2 linked regions of the Aromatoleum aromaticum EbN1 genome follow. The protein of the gene in region 1 interacts with the protein of each later gene in a pairwise test. Links are inferred from orthologs where the notes say so. Each region holds a gene or a part of one and is shown on either strand. Other genes may lie near its edges.

What was found.
Region 2: the proteins of rfaD (region 1) and badI interact in binary tests that used the Escherichia coli proteins (3 or more experiments, as listed by UniProt). The link is inferred for Aromatoleum aromaticum EbN1 from one-to-one orthologs.

Annotation. Positions count from the first base shown.
Region 1 is NC_006513.1:2,354,386-2,364,202, reverse strand. What follows is about bases 1,620-4,412. They hold rfaD (ADP-glyceromanno-heptose 6-epimerase), read left to right. Parts: upstream 1,620-2,432; coding sequence 2,433-3,392; downstream 3,393-4,412. Other genes in these bases: waaF (lipopolysaccharide heptosyltransferase II), read left to right, coding at 3,392-4,412; rfaE1 (D-glycero-beta-D-manno-heptose-7-phosphate kinase), read left to right, coding at 1,620-2,410. Also shown: EBN1_RS11280 (adenosylcobinamide-GDP ribazoletransferase), read left to right, coding at 1-714; cobC (alpha-ribazole phosphatase family protein), read left to right, coding at 699-1,250; more of rfaE1, read left to right, coding at 1,430-1,619; more of waaF, read left to right, coding at 4,413-4,444; waaC (lipopolysaccharide heptosyltransferase I), read left to right, coding at 4,444-5,610; EBN1_RS11250 (glycosyltransferase family 4 protein), read left to right, coding at 5,610-6,731; lipopolysaccharide core heptose(I) kinase RfaP, read left to right, coding at 6,728-7,555; EBN1_RS11240 (lipopolysaccharide kinase InaA family protein), read left to right, coding at 7,591-9,057; lipid A export permease/ATP-binding protein MsbA, read right to left, coding at 9,109-9,817. UniProt on the Escherichia coli protein: Catalyzes the interconversion between ADP-D-glycero-beta-D-manno-heptose and ADP-L-glycero-beta-D-manno-heptose via an epimerization at carbon 6 of the heptose.
Region 2 is NC_006513.1:1,144,215-1,154,053, forward strand. The notes cover bases 2,359-5,173. They hold badI (2-ketocyclohexanecarboxyl-CoA hydrolase), read right to left. Parts: upstream 4,250-5,173; coding sequence 3,467-4,249; downstream 2,359-3,466. Other genes in these bases: EBN1_RS05480 (acyl-CoA dehydrogenase family protein), read right to left, coding at 2,359-3,358; badH (2-hydroxycyclohexanecarboxyl-CoA dehydrogenase), read right to left, coding at 4,294-5,061; EBN1_RS05495 (MarR family winged helix-turn-helix transcriptional regulator), read left to right, coding at 5,165-5,173. Also shown: IS66 family insertion sequence element accessory protein TnpB, read right to left, coding at 1,424-1,762; IS66 family insertion sequence element accessory protein TnpA, read right to left, coding at 1,762-2,088; more of EBN1_RS05480, read right to left, coding at 2,204-2,358; more of EBN1_RS05495, read left to right, coding at 5,174-5,635; aliB (cyclohexanecarboxyl-CoA dehydrogenase), read right to left, coding at 5,772-6,920; aliA (cyclohexanecarboxylate-CoA ligase), read left to right, coding at 7,322-8,971; EBN1_RS05510 (enoyl-CoA hydratase), read left to right, coding at 8,971-9,744; EBN1_RS05515 (porin), read left to right, coding at 9,780-9,839. UniProt on the Escherichia coli protein: Converts o-succinylbenzoyl-CoA (OSB-CoA) to 1,4-dihydroxy-2-naphthoyl-CoA (DHNA-CoA).

The sequences.
Region 1 (9,817 bases):
GTGCCGGCCTGGGTGCCGTGGTCGCCGGAGCGGCTCAATCATGCCGCGCGCTTTTTCCCGCTTGTCGGCTGGGTCGTCGGCGCGATCGGCGCGGCGAGCTATCTCGCGTTCGTGCAGTTGCTGCCGCCTGCGCTCGCAGTGCTGCTGTCGATGGCGGTGACGATCCGCGCGACCGGCGCGTTCCACGAGGACGGCTGGGCCGATGCCTGCGACGGACTCGGCGGCGGCTGGGACCGGCTGCAGGTGCTGACGATCATGAAGGACTCGCGCATCGGCAGCTACGGCACGGCCGGCCTCGTGCTGATGCTGCTCGCGAAGGCCGCAGCGCTCGTCGAACTGGCCGCGCATGGCAACCTGCAGGTCGCATTGGCGCTGCTCGCCGCCCACCCGCTGTCGCGCCTGGCCTCGACGAGCCTGATCCACACGATGCAGTACGTGCGCGAGGACGAGAGCGCGAAATCGAAGCCCCTCGCACGCCGGCTGTCCGCCACCGAACTCGTGGTCGCGGCGGTGTTCGGCCTCGCACCGCTGGCGCTGCTCGCCCCGGCCGAAGCGCTTGCCGCGCTCACCGCGACGGCAGCGGCGACACTGTGGGCGGCACGCGTGTTCGCCCGCCGCCTTGGTGGCTACACCGGCGACTGCCTCGGCGCTGCGCAGCAGGGCAGCGAACTCGCGTGCTATCTCGGAATCCTGGCGGCATGGAACTTCATCTGATCCGCCACCCGCGGCCGGACGTCGCGGCAGGGATCTGCTACGGCCAATCCGACGTCGGCCTCGCCGAATGCCCTGCCACGGTCGCCGCGCGCCTGCGTCCGCTGCTGCCGCCGCTCTACGCGCTGCACGCGAGCCCGCTCGCGCGCGCCCGCCTGCTCGCGCTCGAACTCGGCACGCCGGTATTCGACGACCGGCTCAGGGAAATGCACTTCGGCGCGTGGGAGCTGCGACCTTACGCCGAGCTCGGCGATGCAATCGACGTGTGGGTCACGGACCCGCTCGGCTTCTGCGCGCCCGGCGGCGAGTCGGCGCGCGACATGTCGACGCGCGTGCTGCAATGGCTCGACGAGATCGTCGCGGCCCGCGCCGCCGATCCGGTCGTCGTCGTCGCGCACGGCGGGCCGCTGCGTGCGATCGCCGGCCACCTGCTCGGCCTGCCGCCGCAGCGCTGGCTCTCGCTCGATTTCGCCTGCGGCCACGCGACACGGCTCGACATCGAGGACTGGGGCGTCGTGCTGAAGTGGTTCAACCGCTGAAACCGGACCGCCAACGCAACGTGAGCCCGTGTGGGCGCCCCGGCGCGACGATCCGCACGGCATTTCCGCACCGCCTCGACCTCCGCCCGGCGGCGCCGCCCGCCCCGTCCGCACGCTGGACGCTGCTGTTCGTGGGATAATTACGTCCTTTTCGACACGCTCTCGACGCCTACCGCCTCATGCCGCCCACCCTGCCGGATTTCTCCAAAGGCCGCGTCCTCGTCGTCGGCGACGTGATGCTCGACCGCTACTGGCACGGCTCGACGACGCGCATCTCGCCGGAAGCCCCGGTGCCGATCGTCAAGGTCGAAGGGGACGAGTTCCGCGCCGGCGGCGCCGGCAACGTGGCGCTGAACGCTGCGTCGCTTGGCGCCCGGGCCGAGCTCGTCGGGCTCGTCGGCTGCGACGAGGCGGCGCGGCTGTTGCGCGAACGGCTCGAAGGCGGCGGTGTGGTGTGCCGCCTGCTCGACGCGCCACAGCACCCGACGATCACCAAACTGCGCATCATCAGCCGCCACCAGCAACTGATCCGGCTCGATTTCGAGGACAGCTTCGCGATGCTCGAGAGCGCCGGCATCGAGCAGGCGTTCGAGGACGCGCTCGACGCCAGCGCCGCGGTCGTGCTGTCGGACTACGGCAAAGGCACGCTCGCCCAGGTCGGCCAGCTGATCCGCGTCGCGCGTGAACATGCGGTGGCGATCGTGGTCGACCCGAAAGGCACGGATTTCCGCCGCTATGCCGGCGCAACTGTCATCACGCCGAATCTCAGCGAGTTCGAAGCAGTGGTCGGCCATTGCGCGGACGAGGCGACTCTCGTGTCCCGCGGCGAGGCGCTGCGCGACAGCCTCGGGCTCGGCGCGTTGCTGATCACGCGCAGCGAACGCGGCATGACGCTGCTGCAGAAAGACACGGCGCCGCTGAACCTGCCGACGCAGGCGCGCGACGTGTTCGACGTGACCGGCGCAGGCGACACCGTCGTCGCAGTGCTCGGTGCCGGGCTCGCGTGCGGCCTGTCCCTCGCCGACGCGACCGCGTTCGCGAACCTCGCCGCCGGCGTCGTCGTCGGCAAGCTCGGCACGGCGACGGTCAGCACTGCCGAGCTCGACCTCGCGCTGCGCGGGGCGATCGCAGCCGACCGCCCCGCCGCCCCGCGCGGCTGAGTAGGCGCATTCAGGAGAAAACATGATCATCGTCACAGGCGGCGCCGGCTTCATCGGCAGCAACATCGTGCAGGGGCTCAACGCCCGCGGCATCACCGACATCCTGGTCGTCGACGACCTCACCGACGGGCACAAGTGCCTGAACCTCGCGGACGCCGACATCCACGACTACATGGACAAGGACGATTTCCTGCGCCGCGTCGAGGCGAACGAGGATTTCGGACCGGTCGAGGCGATTTTCCACGAAGGCGCATGCTCCTCGACGACGGAGTGGGATGGCCGCTTCGTGATGGCGGTGAACTACGAATACACGAAGTCGCTGCTCGGCTGGGCGGTCGCGCGGAAAGTGCCGTTGCTGTACGCGTCGTCGGCGTCGGTCTACGGCATGGGGCCGACGTTCCGCGAATCGCGCGAGTTCGAGCATCCGCTGAACATGTACGCCTACTCGAAGTTCCTGTTCGACTGCCATCTGCGCAGGTTCGCGCCGGGCATCGACAGCCAGGTCGTCGGCCTGCGCTACTTCAACGTCTACGGCCCGCGCGAGCAGCACAAGGGCAGCATGGCGAGCGTCGCGTACCATTTCCACAACCAGCTGAACGACAGCGGCCGCCTGCGCCTGTTCGAAGGCGCCGACGGCTACGGCCCGGGCGAGCAGCAGCGCGACTTCATCCACGTCGATGACGTCGTCGCGGTGAACCTGTGGCTGCTCGACAACCCCGGGGTGCGCGGCATCTTCAACGTCGGCACCGGCCGCGCACAGAGCTTCAACGAAGTCGCCCATGCCGCGCTGAGCTGGCACAAGGGCAGCACCGCCGGCGGCGGCATCGACTACATCGCGTTCCCGGAACACCTGAGAGGCCGCTACCAGAGCTACACGCAGGCCGACATCACGGCGCTGCGCCAGGCGGGCTACGAGGGCGAGTTCATGCCGGTCGAAGTCGGCGTGCCGCGCTACCTGGAATGGCTCGCGCTGCGCGACTGATGCCGACTCGCCGGATTCTCGTCGTCGGGCCGTCGTGGGTCGGGGACATGGTGATGGCGCAGAGCCTCTTCATGACGCTGCAGGCCGAAGGCCCGTGCGCGATCGACGTGCTCGCGCCCGGCTGGTCGCTGCCGATCCTCGAACGCATGCCCGAAGTGCGGCACGGCATCGCGATGCCGCTCGGCCACGGCCAGTTCGGCTTCGGCATGCGCTGGCGCCTCGGCCGCGAACTCGCACCGGCCCGCTACGACCAGGCGATCGTCCTTCCCGGCTCGCTGAAATCCGCGCTCGTGCCGTTCTTCGCCGGCATCCCGCGCCGCACCGCGTTCCGCGGCGAGATGCGTTACGGCCTGATCAATGACATGCGCGCGCTCGACAAGACAGCGCTGCCGATGACGGTGCAGCGCTTCGTCGCGCTCGGCTTGCAGCCTCGCGCGGCCCTGCCCCGGCCGCTACCGCGCCCGCGCCTCGTCGCTGATGCCGCGAACCAAGCCCGGCTGCGTGCTGCCCACGGGCTCGCGGCCGAGCGGCCGGCGATCAGCTTCATGCCGGGTGCCGAATACGGCCCGGCCAAGCAATGGCCGCTGCCGCATTTCGCCGCGCTGGCGCGCGCGCTCGTCGCCCGCGGCCAGCAGGTGTGGGTGCTCGGTTCGACGAAGGACGCGCCGGCCGGCGACGAGATCGTCGCGGCGGCCGGCGACGGCGTCGTCAATCTGTGTGGCCGCACCCAGCTCGCGGACGCGGTCGATCTGCTCGCGATGAGCGAGGCCGCGATCAGCAACGATTCGGGCCTGATGCACGTCGCCGCGGCGCTCGACCGGCCGCTGGTCGCAGTGTATGGCTCGTCGACGCCGGACCACACGCCGCCGCTCGCCGATCGCGTCGTCGTGCGCTACCTGCGCCTCGAATGTTCGCCGTGCTTCGCGCGGGTCTGCCCGCTCGGCCACACGCGCTGCCTCACCGAGGTCACGCCCGAGAGCGTACTGAACGCGCTGGACAGCCTCGCTCTCGGCACACCGCTCCGCTTCGCCGGATCCGCGGGAACCACCTGATGCGCGTGCTGATCGTCAAGACGTCCTCGCTCGGCGACGTCATCCACACGCTTCCCGCGCTGACCGATGCCGTGCGAGCGATCCCCGTGATCCGCTTCGACTGGATCGTCGAGGAAGCCTTCGCCGAAATCCCGTCCTGGCATCCGGCGGTCGATCGCGTGATTCCGGTCGCGGTGCGGCGCTGGCGCAAGGCGCCGATGAAAGCGCTGGTCAGCGGCGAGTGGCGCCGCTTCAAGCGCGCGGTCGCGGCGACCCGCTACGACGCGACGATCGACGCGCAGGGCCTGCTGAAAAGCGCGCTGCTGACGCGCTACGGCAGCAAGCCGGTGCATGGACTCGACGAGAATTCCGCCCGCGAGCCGATCGCGAGCCGCTTCTACACGCACGCGCACGCGGTGCCGCTCGGCCGCCATGCCGTCGAGCGTGTGCGTGAACTGTTCGCCAAGGCGCTCGGTTATCCGCTGCCGGAAGGGCCGATCACGTACGGGCTCGACCGGCACCGGCTCGCCGGTGCGGAAAACCCAGAACCGTACCTGCTGCTGTTGCATGGCACGACCTGGGTGACCAAGCACTGGCCGGAGCTCTACTGGCGACGGCTGATCGCGCTTGCGACAGCGGCGGGCTGGGCGATCCGCCTGCCGTGGGGCAACGCTGACGAAGAGGCGCGCGCGCGGCGGCTCGCCGCCGGGCAGCCGGCCGTCACGGTGCTGCCCCAGCTCAAACTCGCCGGCATCGCCGCGGAGATTGCCGGCGCGCGCGCGTGTGTCGCTGTCGACACCGGTCTGGGCCACCTCGCCGCCGCGTTCGGCGTGCCCACGCTGTCGCTGTTCGGCCCGACCAATCCGGGTTTCACCGGCGCGTGGGGCCCGAACCAGTTCCATCTCGCGTCGAACCTGCCATGTGCCCCCTGCCTGCAGCGGCGCTGTACGCACGTGCCGACTGTCGACGAGCGTGCGCAGTTCGATCTCGTCGCCGAACAGCCGCTGTGCTTCACGCGCATCGGCCCGGAGCAGGTGTGGAGCGCCCTGCAGCGCATCCTCGACGGCAAAACGTCCGCGGACGCCGCACTGGCGGTCAAGCTCGCCGCCGACGGCGCGCTCGGCGGCTTCGACCCGTCTCCTGGGCCGCTCGTCCACACGATGTTCGACCGCAAGGCCTCCGGCTGATGCAGCTCGCGTTCTGCCTGTACAAGTACTTCCCGTTCGGCGGCCTGCAGCGCGACTTCCTGCGCATCGCGCTGGCATGCCAGGCGCGCGGCCACGCGATCCGCGTCTACACGCTCGAATGGCACGGCGAAGTGCCGGCCGGCTTCGAAGTGCTGCGAGTCCCGGTGCAGGCGATCACGAACCCGCGCCGCAACGAGAAATTCACCGACTGGGTGCAGCAGGACTTGGCACGCCGCCCCGCCGACCGGGTCGTCGGCTTCAACAAGATGCCCGGGCTCGACGTCTATTACGCTGCCGACCCGTGCTTCGAGGACAAGGCGCGCACGCTGCGCAACCCGCTGTACCGCGTCAGCGGGCGCTACCGGCATTTTTCGGCGTACGAGCGGGCGGTGTTCGCGCCTGAAGTCCACACCGAGATCCTGCTGATCTCGGCCGCGCAGCAGCCGCTCTTCATGACGCACTACGGCACTCCGGCGCGCCGTTTCCACCTGTTGCCGCCCGGCATCGCTCCCGACCGTCGCGCTCCGCCCAATGCCGCGCAGATCCGTGCCGCCTTCCGGCGCGAGTTCAGCCTCGAAGAGGACGACCTCTTGGTCGTGCAGATCGGCTCCGGCTTCAAGACCAAAGGCCTCGACCGCAGCCTGCGGGCGCTCGCGGCGCTGCCCGAAATGCTGAAAGAGCGCACGCGGCTGATTGCGATCGGACAGGACGACCCCAAGCCGTTCCTCGTGCAGCTGCACACGCTCGGCCTTGGGAACCGCGTCAGCATCCTGCAGGGACGCGACGACATCCCGCGCTTCCTGCTCGGCGCCGACCTCTTGATTCACCCTGCCTACAACGAGAACACCGGGACAGTGCTGCTCGAAGCGATCGTCGCCGGCCTGCCGGTGCTCGCAAGCGCCGCCTGCGGCTACGCGCACTACATCGCCGACGCCGATGCCGGAGAAGTCGTCCCGGCACCGTTCGAGCAGGCCGCGCTCGACCGCCTGCTCGCCGCGATGCTCGCGGACAGCGAAAACCGCGCACGCTGGAGCGCCAACGGCCTCGCGTTCGCGGAGCACGCCGACCTCTACAGCCTGCCCGAGCGCGCTGCGGACGTGATCCTGCAGGGACGCGGATGAGCGCGCCGACCCCGCTCTCCGTCGATGAACCGTTCCGCTCGCTGTGGGCCGGACGGGACCCATTCGACATGGTCGAAGCGCTGCAGGGTGAAGTGTTCCGCGAACTCGAGGGGCGCCGCACGCTGCGCGTCGAAGCCGGCGGGCGCGGTTATTTCGTCAAGATCCACCGCGGCGTCGGCTGGCGCGAAATCTTCAAGAACCTGCTGTCGGCACGACTGCCGGTGCTCGGAGCGCGCAACGAGTGGCAGGCGATACGCCAGCTCGACAAACTCGGCGTGGCGACGATGAAAGCGGTCGCCTATGGAGAGCGCGGACGCAACCCGGCGCGACAGCATTCCTTCATCGTCACCGAGGAACTCGCGCCGACGGTGAGCCTCGAGGATTACTGCCGCGACTGGGCGAGGTGCCCTCCCGACAGCGCGCTGAAGCGCGCGCTGATCGAGCGGGTCGCCGACATGGTGCGGCGGATGCACGAAGGCGGAATGAATCACCGCGACCTCTATATCTGTCATTTCCTGCTGCACCTCGAGCCGGCGCCCACGCCGGCCGCGCTGCGCCTGTCGCTGATCGACCTGCACCGTTCGCAGATCCGCACCCGCACGCCGCGGCGCTGGCGCGACAAGGATCTCGCGGCGCTGTATTTCTCGGCGCTCGGCATCGGCCTCACGCGGCGTGACAAGCTGCGCTTCGTGCGGCGGTACTTCGGCCGACCGCTGCGCGAAGTGCTGCGCGACGAAGCGGTCCTGCTTGCCCGTCTCGAAGCGCAAGCCGGACGCCTGCACGCCCGCTATCTGCGCAAATACGCGCCCGAGGCCGCACTTTGAGCGTGCGGCCACTCGACGGACCGACCCCTCGGCAAGTGAACGCCCCGTTCGAAACTGCCGCGACCCTGCGCCAAGCCGGGCGGCACCCGGCCGTGCCGTTTCGCATTGCGCTCGACGACGGACGTGTCGCAACCGTCAAGCGGCTGCTGCGCGTGTTGCCCGGCAAGCGCCTGGTGGGCGAAGCGGAAGTCGGCGGGCAGGCAGTGCTGGCGAAGTTTTTCATCGCCCGCAGGGGCTGCATACGGCACTTCGAGCAAGAGCGGCAGGGGCTCGCGGCGCTTGCGGCGCAGGCGATCGCAACGCCGCGGCTGCTCGGCGCCGGCACGCTCGACGGCGGGCATTACCTGCTGACGGAGTTCCTCGACGGGGCCGAAGATCTCGCCGAGGGCTGGCACGTAGCGCTCGCCACGCACCCCGACGACATCGGCGCCGCACTCGGCATGCTGGCTCCCGCACTCGAGACGCTCGGCCGCATGCATGCGCGCGGGCTCGCGCAGTCCGACCTGCATCTGGGCAACTTCCTGCGCCATCGCGGGGTGCTCTATGCGATCGACGGCGATGCGATCCGTGCGCGCCGCCCAGGTCATCCTCTCGGCGCCGACGACGCACTGCGCAACCTCGCGATCCTGCTCGCGCAGTTGCCACGCGACGCGGATGCGCGGCTGCCGGACCTCCTTGCCGACTACCGCACGGGGAATCCGGACACATCCCTCGATCCCGCCTTGCTTCAGCGGGAAATCGCCCGCGTGCGGAACTGGCGTCTGCGCGACTACCTCGCGAAGACGCTGCGCGACTGCAGCCTGTTCCACGTCGAGCAGCGCCGCGACCGCTTCGTTTCGGTCGTCCGTCAGGAAGCCGAGCGGCTCGCTCCCGTCATCGCCGACCCCGACCTCACCCTCGCCGCCGGAAGCTTGCTGAAGGACGGCGGCAGCAGCACCGTCGCGCGGATCGACATCGGCGCCCGCAAGCTCGTCATCAAGCGCTACAACATCAAGGACGTGGCGCACGCACTGTCGCGCTTCTGGCGGCCGAGCCGCGCCTGGCATTCGTGGATCGAAGGGCACCGCCTCGCTTTTCTCGGCATCGCAACGCCGCAGCCGCTGGCGCTGATCGAGCGCCGCTTCGGGCCATTGCGCGGCCGTGCGTGGCTCGTCACCGATTCCTGCGACGGGCCCCACCTGCTGCAGCATCTCGACGCCGGACGCGAACCGCCGCCCGCCGAGGCGCGAGCGCTGCGCGAGCTTTTCGCCGCGCTGCATCGCGAGCGCATCAGCCATGGCGACCTCAAGGCGACGAACCTGCTGTGGGACCAGGGAGCGGTGAAACTGATCGACCTCGACGCGATGCGCCAGCACGCCAGCGTCGCCGCGCACGCCCGGGCGTGGCAGAAGGACCGCGCACGGCTGCTGCGCAACTGGCCGGAGGGCTGTGCGCTGCGTGGCTGGTTCGAAGCGAACGTTCCTCCCGCAACCCAGAGGCCGCAGCGACTCTCTTCGATCTGACTTCGCCCTGAGGCTGGCCTACCGCCCCGCTCAAGAAGCCGACTGGAGCAGCTAGCGACCCTCTGCGACCGCGGGTTCCTCGCGAAACTGCATCGCGTGCAGCCTGGCGTAGTGCCCGCCGGCGGCGAGGAGTTCGGCATGGCTGCCGCGTTCGACGATGCGTCCATGATCCATCACCATGATGACGTCCGCCTGTTCGATGGTGGACAACCGGTGCGCGATCACGAGCGTCGTGCGCGCCTGCATCACGCGGTGGAGCGCCGCCTGGATATGTCGTTCCGATTCGGTGTCGAGCGCGCTCGTCGCCTCGTCGAGGATCAGGATCGGGGCGTTTTTGAGCAGCGCGCGGGCGATTGCGAGGCGCTGGCGCTGGCCGCCCGACAGGGTCACGCCGTTTTCGCCGATCAGCGTGTCGAAACCCTGCGGGAGCCGGTCGATGAACTCCTTCGCATACCCGGCTTCCGCCGCGGCCTCGACAGCGGCGCGCGGGAGGCCGGCCAGGTCACCGTAGGCGATGTTGTTCGCCACCGTGTCATTGAACAGGGTCACCTGCTGCGTTACCAGCGCGATGTGGCGACGCAGGTTCTTCAGCGTGTAGTCCTCGACATCGACACCGTCGATGAGGATCTGGCCGCGGTCGTGGTGATAGAAACGCGGAATCAGGTTCGCGAGCGTCGACTTCCCGCTGCCGGAACGGCCAACGAGTGCGATCATCTGCCCCGGCTCGACCGTGAAGCTCACGCTGTCGAGCACTTCGCGG
Region 2 (9,839 bases), 1.2 Mb from region 1 along the record:
CCAGTCGCCACGGCTCGCGTAACGCGCGAGCGCCGGCCAGCGCTTCAAGCTGTAGTCGATGGCACGGGCCAGCGCCGCGCCATCGGCCACGGTCTTGCGAGTCTGCACGAGCCACAGATACATCGCCTCCAGACGCGGGCGGGCGTACTGCGCGCGCAGTTCGGCGCGCGCCTCGATCGAGACGTCGCGCGCCTGCTCTTCGAGCGCATACAACTCGCCGATGCGCTGCAAAGCCTCGGCCGCCACCGGGCTCTGGTTGGCCTGATGCAGTTCGAAGTACTTGCGTCTTGCATGGGCCATGCAGGCCAACTCCCCGACCTGATTGCCGAAGAGCGCCTTGTAGGCGACGTAGTCATCGACCATGAGCATGCCCTTCCAGCCTTTCAGGAAGGCCTGGGGATATTGCCCGCCGCGCCCGGGCTGGTAATCGAAGATGATGATGGGCGGGTCGGCGCCGAGCGTGTTGCTGCGGTAGGCCCACAGATACGCCCGCTTCGTCTTGCCGCGCCCCGGATCGAGTTGCTCGACGGGGGTTTCGTCCGCATGCAGCACCGTACCCGCCAACAGGTGCTCGCTCAGTCGGGCGTAGAGCGGCGACAGCGCCACCCCGATGCGCCCGAGCCACTCGGACTGCGTCGAGCGCGGTAGTGCCACATCGCTCCTCTGGGCGATCTGTTCGAGCCGGTACAGCGGCAGATGATCGACGAACTTGCTCACCGTCACCCACGCCAGCAGCCCCGGCGCGGCCAGGCCGCCGTCGATGACCGCCGCCGGCACGGGGACGGCCGAGACCGTCTCTCAGTGGCGGCAGGCGTACTGCGGGCGGATGTGGCGATGCACGAAGAACTTGGCCGGGATGATGTCGAGCTGCTCGGAGACGTCTTCGCCGATCTTGACCAGATCCTGCCCGCACGTGCCGCAGCTGCAGGACTCGGGCTCGTGACGGTGTTCGATGCGCTCGAGGTGGGCCGGCAACGGCGGGCGGCCCGCGCGGGGGCGCTCGGGCGGAGCCTTCGGGGTCGCTGCAGCTTCGGATGCCTCGGCGTCGCGCAGCGCCTCGAGCCGGGCTTCGCAGGCGGTGAGGTCGGCCGCGAGCGTCTCGTCGAAGAGGTCCTTCATGCCCGCCGGCAGCGTTTCGCTGCTCGCGCCGAAGCGCAGGCGCTTGAGGGTGGCGATCTCGTGGACCAGGGCCTCGATCTTGAGCTTGCTCAGCTTGAGTTCCGCTTCCAGGCGGGCCACGTCGGCCGCCTGCGCGACCCACTTCTGAACCTGCTGCGCGAGTTCGGGCGGCAGGTCGAAAGCGGTCAGTTCGGCGGCGAAATCCATGCCGGAATTATACCCGAAGAGTGCGCCAAACCCCAGCATTCACAAGGGTTTCAGGCCAATTTTATGCAACTGATGGTGGACCGTGTCGGCGCCCCGATCACACCCGCCAGTGCGCCGGGGCGGCGGCGCTCAGGCGCTGCCATTGCACCCCCGCCACGAGCCACTGCCACTGCTCGGCCGACAGCGCGAACACCGCCGTATCGGCAGCGGGCCAACTGAAGCTGCCCCGATGCAGACGCCGCTGACTCAGCCACACCCCGGTGCCATCCCACAGCAGCACCTTCAGGCGCGTGCGGGCCCGGTTGATGAAGGCGTACGCACTGCCATCGCACGGCGCGCGGCCCAGGCTGTTCTGCAGTCGTGCAGACAGACCGTCGATGCCCAGACGCATGTCGATCGGCTCGACCGCGAGCCAGATCTGCTCCGGCGGAATCATCACGTCGCCCCGTGCGCGAGCACCTCGGCGAGCCACGACGCCGGCGGCAGCGCACCGAACTGCAGGCACCAGCCCGACGGGCTGCACAGCGACAGCACCTCCCCCGCTTGCCGCGGCGCCGTGACGCCGACAGGACGGGCCGCCACCAACGTCAGGACCGAATCCACCTCGCGCGCTGACTCGTGGCGCGACCGCCGAATCCAGTACCCCAGGGATTTACTGCTCACGCCATGCTCGGCGCTATAGGCCGCCTGTGTCTGACCACTGCGGCGCCACCGCTCCACGTGCTCGCGCCAGCGCGCAACGCGCTCCGATTGTGTGCTCATCACGAACTCCTGGTGAAAATCAGGAGTGTCGACAAAACCGCGGGGCTGTTACAGGTGGGAGCGGCGGACGCTTACTTTCGGGTCTCCTCCGTATCGGAATTTTTCGGTCTGGGTATTACTGCGCATGGTCGCGGATCATGTTGCGGGCGATGACGAGTTGCTGGATCTGCGTCGTGCCTTCGAAGATGCGGAACAGGCGCACGTCACGGTAGAAGCGCTCGATGCCGTATTCGGCCAGGTACCCGGCGCCGCCGAAGATCTGCACCGCCCGATCGGCGACACGGCCGCACATTTCCGAGGCGAAGAGCTTCGCGCACGCGGCTTCGGTGCCGACGTCGAGCCCGTCGTCGCGGCGCCGTGCTGCGTCGAGCACCATGCTGCGCGCCGCATAGATCTCGGCCTTGCTGTCGGCGAGCATCGCCTGGATCAGCTGGAACTCGGCGATCGGCTTGCCGAACTGCTTGCGTTCGAGCGCGTAGCGCAGCGCGTCGTCGAGCATGCGTTCGGCGACACCGACGCATACTGCGGCGATGTTGATGCGACCCTTGTCGAGCACTTTCATCGCAGTCTTGAAGCCGACTTCCTCGCGTCCGCCGATCAGGTTCGCGGCCGGCACGCGGCAGTCGTCGAAGATCACGTCGCAGATGTGCGCGCCTTTCTGGCCCATCTTCCTGTCGATCGGCCCGAGCGACAAGCCCGGCGTGCCCTGCTCGACGATGAACGCCGAGATGCCGTGAGCGCCGTGCGAGTCCGGCGTCGTGCGGGCCATCACCGTGAAGATGCCGGCTTCCGGCGCATTCGTGATGTAGCGCTTCGTGCCGTTGAGCACGTAGCAGTCGCCGTCGCGGCGCGCGCTGGTGCGCAGGCTGGCGGCGTCCGAGCCGCTGTCGGGTTCGGTCAGCGCGAACGAACCGATGATTTCGCCGGACGCGAGCTTCGGCAGGTAATGGCGTTTTTGCTCTTCAGTGCCATCGATGACGATGCCCTGGGCGCCGATGCCGTTGTTGGTCGCGAACAGCGAACGGAAGCACGGCGAAGTCTTGCCGATCTCGAAGGTCGCGAGGACTTCTTCTTCCATCGTCAGCCCCATGCCATCGTATTCCTCGGGAATCGACAGGCCGAAGAGGCCGAGTTCCTTCATCTCGTCGACGAGCTCCTGCGGGATCTGGTCGGTTTCGGCGACGTGGGCTTCCTGCGGCACGAGGCGTTCGCGCACGAAGCGCGAGATCGTGCCGAGAAGAATGTTCAGAGTCTCCTGATCGCGGATCATGTCCTATTCCCTCTCCGGTCTGATGGTGCGTTGTGGTTTTTGCTGCGAAGCGCCGCCGCCCGGCCGGCAATCGGTCACCGGTCCGGGCGGCAGCGCCTGCGCGAGCGCTTACTTGACGTATTTGCGGAACTCGGGCTTGCGCTTCTCGCGGAACGCGTTGCCGCCTTCGGCCGATTCGGCCGTCTCGTAATACAGCTTCAGCGCGTGCATCGCGAGGCCGCCCATGCCGCGGATCATCTCGGTATCGACGTTGAACGACTTTTTCGCCAGCGCGATCGCAGTCGGGCTCTTCTCGACGATCTCGTCGCACCACTTTTTCACTTCGGCGTCGAGTTGGTCATGCGGCACCACCGCATTGACGAGGCCCATCGCGAGCGCTTCCTGCGCAGTGTAGCGGCGGCACAGATACCAGATCTCGCGCGCCTTCTTCTCACCGACGACACGCGCGAGCAGCGCCGTGCCGAAGCCGGGGTCGACCGAGCCGACGCGCGGGCCGGCCTGGCCGAGCTGCGCCTTTTCCGAGGCAATCGCAAGGTCGCAGACCGTCACGAGCACGTTGCCCCCGCCGATGGCAAAACCATTCACGCGCGCGATCACCGGCTTGGCGATGTCGCGGATCGCGCTCTGCATCTCCTCGACCGGCAGGCCGATCACGCCGCGGCCGCCGTAGCCGCCGTCCTGCGTGCCCTGGTCACCGCCGGTGCAGAACGCCTTGTCGCCCGCGCCGGTCAGCACGACGACGCCGATCTGGCGATCGAAATCCGCGTCCTTCAGCGCGTGGATAATTTCCTCGCAGGTCTGCGCGCGGAACGCGTTGTACTGCGCCGGACGGTTGATCATGATCGTCGCGATGCCGTCTTCCTTCGTGTACAGAATGTCCTGGTATTCCATTTTGATTTCCTCTGAATGTTAGATTGGGGGTCGCGAGTCCGCGCTCAACCAGCCATCGTCAGGCCGCCGGACACGCTCAGCACCTGGCCGGTGATGAAGGACGCGTCGTCGCTCGACAGGAACAGAATCGCCCCAGGCAGGTCGTCGGGCTGGCCGAGCCGCCCGAACGGCACCGCGCGCGTGAAGGCGGTGCGCAGCTTGTCGCCCTTCTCGCCTTCGCCGCAGATGTCGTCGAGCAGCGGCGTATCGGTCGGGCCGGGGCACACGACGTTGACGCTGATCTGCTGGCGGGCGAGTTCACGCGCCATCGTCTTCGAGAACGCGATCAGTCCGCCCTTGCAGAACGAATACACCGCCTCGCCGGACGAGCCGCCACGGCCGGCGTCCGACGCGATGTTGACGATGCGGCCCGCGCCGCGCTCGACCATGCCCTTGGCGACGGCGTGATGCATGTACAGGGCGCCATACAGGTTGATCGCGACGATCTTGTCCCACAGCGGCTTGTCGGTGCTGAGGAAATTGCCGATCTTGTCCCAGCCGGCGTTATTGACCAGCACGTCGGTCGGGCCGAGCGCCTGCTCGGCGGCGCTCACCGCGGTGATCACCGAGTCCTGGCTCGTCAGATCGACCGCGAACGCCTGGGCGTTGCCGCCTTTCGCGCGGATATCCGCAGCGACCGTTTCGGCCGCTTCGCGGTTGATGTCGAACACCGCGACTTTCGCGCCTTCTTCGCCGAAGCGGCGGCAGATTGCCGAACCGATGCCACCTGCGCCGCCGGTGACGATCGCGACTTTGTCCTTGATTCCTCTCATCTGTGCTTCCTCCTGTTGGATACCGCTCAATTTCCGACCCGTTTGCGTCCGGGCTGCTGTTTGCGTTTCAATGGGCGCCGTTCGAACCCTGCCCGTCCATCCGATGACCGACGCTTCCGCCGCCAAGAACCTCGCCACGATCGAGATCAGCAACCGCCTGTTTTTCCGCTTCTTCCAGGCGGCCAACACGCTGCACACCAAAGGCACGCAGGCGCTCGACGAGTTCGGCGTGACGACGCAGCAGTGGTCGGTGCTCGGCGCGCTGTCCCGCCCGAAGGCAAAGGACGGCATGGGCATCAACGAGCTCTCCCGCTTCCTGCTCGTCAGCCGCCAGAACCTGTCCGGCCTGCTGACCCGCCTCGAACGCGACGGCCTGATCGAACGCGTGACCAGCGAGGAAGATCGCCGCTCGCGCAAGGTCAGGCTCAGCCCCAAGGGCGAAGACCTGTGGATCAAGCTCGCCGAGCCGATTCACGCGTTCTACGACCAGGCGCTCAAAGGCTTCTCGTTCGACGACCGCCTGCAATTCATCCATTACGTCAGCCTGCTGCAGCGCAACATGGCGAAGCTGTAGGGCGGAAAAGCGCAGCGCCTTCCGCCGAATGCGAACCGCCGATGCCGCCCGGTACCGCCCGGCACCACACATCCGGCGGATAACGCCTTCGGCTCATCCGCCCTACGCTCCGTCACGACCTGTTGCATACACGCCGTCAGATCTCGTGCGCCGCGAGCTTCTCGCGCCCGATGATCATCTTCATGATGTTCGCGGTGCCGTCACCGATCTGCAGTCCCATGACGTCCCGGTAGCGCTGACCGAAGTCGTAGTCGCTCGCATAGCCGCCATGGCCGTGCGTGAGCAGGCACTGGTGGATGATTTCGCACGCCAGCTTCGGCGCCCACCACTTGCACATCGCGGCTTCCGACGTGTGCGGCAGCCCCTGATCCTTGAGCCACAACGTGCGCAGGCATAGCGCACGGCAGGCTTCGTACATCGTCTCGGCTTCGGCGAGCGGGAACGTCACGCCCTGGAAGTCGCCGATCTTCTTGCCGAACGCCTCGCGCTCCTGGATGTAGCGCCAGGTCTCGTCGAGCGACGCGCGCACGACGCCCATGCACTGCAGGCCGATCAGCGCACGGCTGTAATCGAAGCCCTGCATCACCTGGATGAAGCCCTGTCCCTCATTGCCGAGCATCATGTCGGCGGATACGCGCACGTCATCGAAGAAGATCGAGCCGCGGCCGACCGGACGCGTGCCGATGTCGTCGAACGCGGTCCGCGTGATGCCGGGCAGGTCCATCGGCACGAGGAACGCGCTGATGCCGCGGGCACGCTCGGCCTCGCTGCCGGTGCGCGCGAACACCACCGCGACATCGGACTGCGTCGCCATCGAGATCGACGTCTTCTCGCCGTTGAGCACGAAGTCGTTGCCGTCGCGCACCGCCTTGAGCTTCAGGCGCGCGGCGTCGGACCCCGCGGAGGGCTCGGTCAGCGCGATCGCGATCGTCTTGTGTCCGGCGATCACCTGGCCCAGCCACTCCTTCGCGATGTCGGGCCGCGCATGGCCGGCCACGATCTGGCCGCACAGCGACGTGAGCAGGTTCACATATGAGACGTTGAAGTCGCCGTACGAGATTTGCTCGAGCAGCAGCCCGCTGGTGAGGCAGTCGACGCCGAGCCCGCCGTGCTCCTCGGACAACTCCGGACCGAGAAAACCCAGTTCGCCCATGTCGCGGATCACTTCGCGCTCGATGCGCTCGGCCTTTTCGCGCGCCTTGTAGCCCGGCGCCAAGCGTTCGCGGGCAAAGCGGTTCGCGGTGTCAACGAGCGCCTGTTGCTCGGGGCTGAGACTGAAATCCATTTTTCTCCTCCTTATCAAGTCCGACGGATTCTAGGAAGCTCTCGGGTTTTGTGTCAATAGCTTGACTTATTTTCATACGTAACAGAGCTCTTATGATGTCTGAAATAACAATTTATAAATATAAAATTCAACAGATTACATAGATTTCCTCGAATGATTCCCGGGCCATCCCCGAACGGTGCATATTGGTTTTTATATCAAACTATTGACTTAAAAATTTCCGGACGCTACTTTTGCAGCGTCCCCGTCGCATGTGCGCCTGGACCACACGTGGAGAGAGATATGCATCCAGAAAAATCAGAAACGAGAGCCGTGAGCGGAAAGATCGCGCTGCCGCTCAACGAATCCAAATGCACGCTGATCCAGGGCTGACCGGGACCGGTCGAGAGAGGAGAACGACAATGAACTTCGAACCGGTACTGCTGGCAGACCGCATGGACGCGATGAAGGCTGCCGGCCTGTGGCGCGACGAGACGATCGACGTCCATTTCCAGCGCGCGCTCGAGAACTGCCCCGACAAACCGGCGGTGGTCGCGTATCGCGACGGCCACCCCGAGCCGGTGCGGCTCAGCTACCGCGAACTCGACTGTCGCGTCGACCGCATCGCGCGCGGGCTCGCCGCGCTCGGCGTCGGCCGTGGCGACGTGGTGAGCTTCCAGCTACCGAACCGCTGGGAGTTCGTCGCGCTTGCACTCGCCTGCGCGCGCATCGGCGCCGCGGCGAACCCGGTGATGCCGATCTTCCGCCAGCACGAGCTCACTTACATGCTGAACTTCGCCGAATCGAAGGTCTTCATCGTGCCATCGGTATTTCGCAAGTTCGACCACGCTGCGATGGCGCGCGAGCTGCAGTCGAAGGCACCGCACCTCAGGCAGGTCGTCGTCATCGACGGCGACGGTGATGACAGCTTCGATCGCGTGTTGATGCGCGACGACACGCCGCCGCTCGCCGGCCCCGCACTCGGCCCCGACGACGTCGCGCTGCTGATGTACACGTCGGGCACGACGGGCGAGCCCAAAGGCGTGATGCACACGTCGAACACACTGTTCTCGAACCTGCACGCATACATCGAGCGGATGGAGCTCGGCGGCGGCGACGTCATCCTCGGCGCCTCGCCGATGGCGCACCTGACCGGCTACGGCTACCTCGCGATGCTTCCGCTGATCCTGAACTCGACGACCGTCCTGCAGGAGACCTGGAACGCGGCACGCGCGCTCGAGATCGTCCGCGAGACCGGCGTCACGTTCAGCATGGCGTCGGCGGCGTTCATCTCCGACCTGTGCACTGCGGTCGAAGCCGGTGCGCCGGTGTCGTCGCAGTTCACGAAGTTCAACTGCGCCGGCGCGCCGATTCCGCCGATCGTGATCCAGCGCGCCTGGGAGCTGATGGGCCTTCTGGTGTGCTCGGCGTGGGGCATGACCGAGTGCGGCGCGGTGACGGTGACCGAACCGGCCCGCGCACTCGAGAAGTCCGGCGTGTCGGACGGCCGGCCCGTGCCCGGCATCGAGGTGAAGATCATCGATGCAAACGGTGCGAAGCTATCGCAGGGCGAAACCGGCAGCCTCTTGATCCGCGGCGCGTCGCTGTTCGCCGGCTACCTGAAGCGCCCGCACCTGAACAGCGTCGACGCCGAAGGCTGGTTCGACACCGGCGACCTCGCGTTTCAGGACGCCGAAGGCTACATCCGCATCAACGGCCGCAACAAGGACATCGTCATCCGCGGCGGCGAGAACATCCCGGTCATCGAGATCGAGAACCTGCTGTACCAGCATCCGTCGATCACGACGGTGGCGGTCGTCGGCTACCCCGACCGGCGGCTCGGCGAGCGCATCTGCGCGTTCGTGTCGCTCAAACCCGGCTGCACGCTGACGTTCGCCGATCTTACCGCCTATCTCGATCGCCAGCAGGTCGCGAAACAGTACTACCCCGAGCGGCTCGAGATCGTCGACGACCTGCCGCGCACACCTGCCGGCAAGCTGCAGAAGTTCAAGCTGCGCGAGACCGCGAAAACCTTCGGCGACACCGCCAACCCCGCCCCGGAGAAATCCTGATGAATCTCGTAATCCTCGTCGAAACCCGGCACAAGGTCGGCCTGATCCGCATCAACAGGCCCGAAGTGCATAACGCGCTCAACGATGACGTGATGACCGAGCTCGGCCGCGCGCTCGACGCGTTCGAGGCCGACCGGAGCATTGCCTGCGTCGTGCTGACCGGCTCCGAAAAAGCTTTCGCCGCCGGCGCCGACATCGCGGCGATGCGCGCGATGGACTTCATGGACGCCTACAAGTCGGACTTCATCACGCGCAACTGGGAGCGGCTGCGCACTTTCCGCAAGCCGGTCATCGCGGCGGTGAATGGGGTCGCGCTCGGCGGCGGCTGCGAGCTGGCGATGATGTGCGACATCGTCTTCGCTGCCGACAACGCCCGTTTCGGCCAACCCGAGATCAAGATCGGCACGATTCCCGGCGCCGGCGGCACGCAACGCCTGCCGCGCGCGATCGGCAAGACCAAGGCGATGGACATGTGTCTGACCGGTCGCCTGATGGACGCGCAGGAAGCCGAGCGCAGCGGGCTCGTCGCACGCATCTTCCCGGCCGGCACGGTACTCGACGAGGCGCTCGCGACCGCCGCGCAGCTCGCCGAGTATTCGCTGCCGGTGCTGATGATGATGAAGGAGTCGGTCAACCGTGCATACGAGAGCCCGCTCAGCGAAGGGCTGCTGTTCGAGCGCCGCACGCTGCACGCGACGTTTGCGCTCGCTGACCAGAAGGAAGGCATGAACGCGTTCGTCGAGAAACGCACGCCGCAGTTCGCGCACTGTTAGCAACGCTCGTTCAGGCTGTTATCGAAAGGGAATCAATGAACAAAAAACAATCAGCGCTCGCAGCCGGCGTTGTTTTGGCGGGCCTGGCGTCGGCG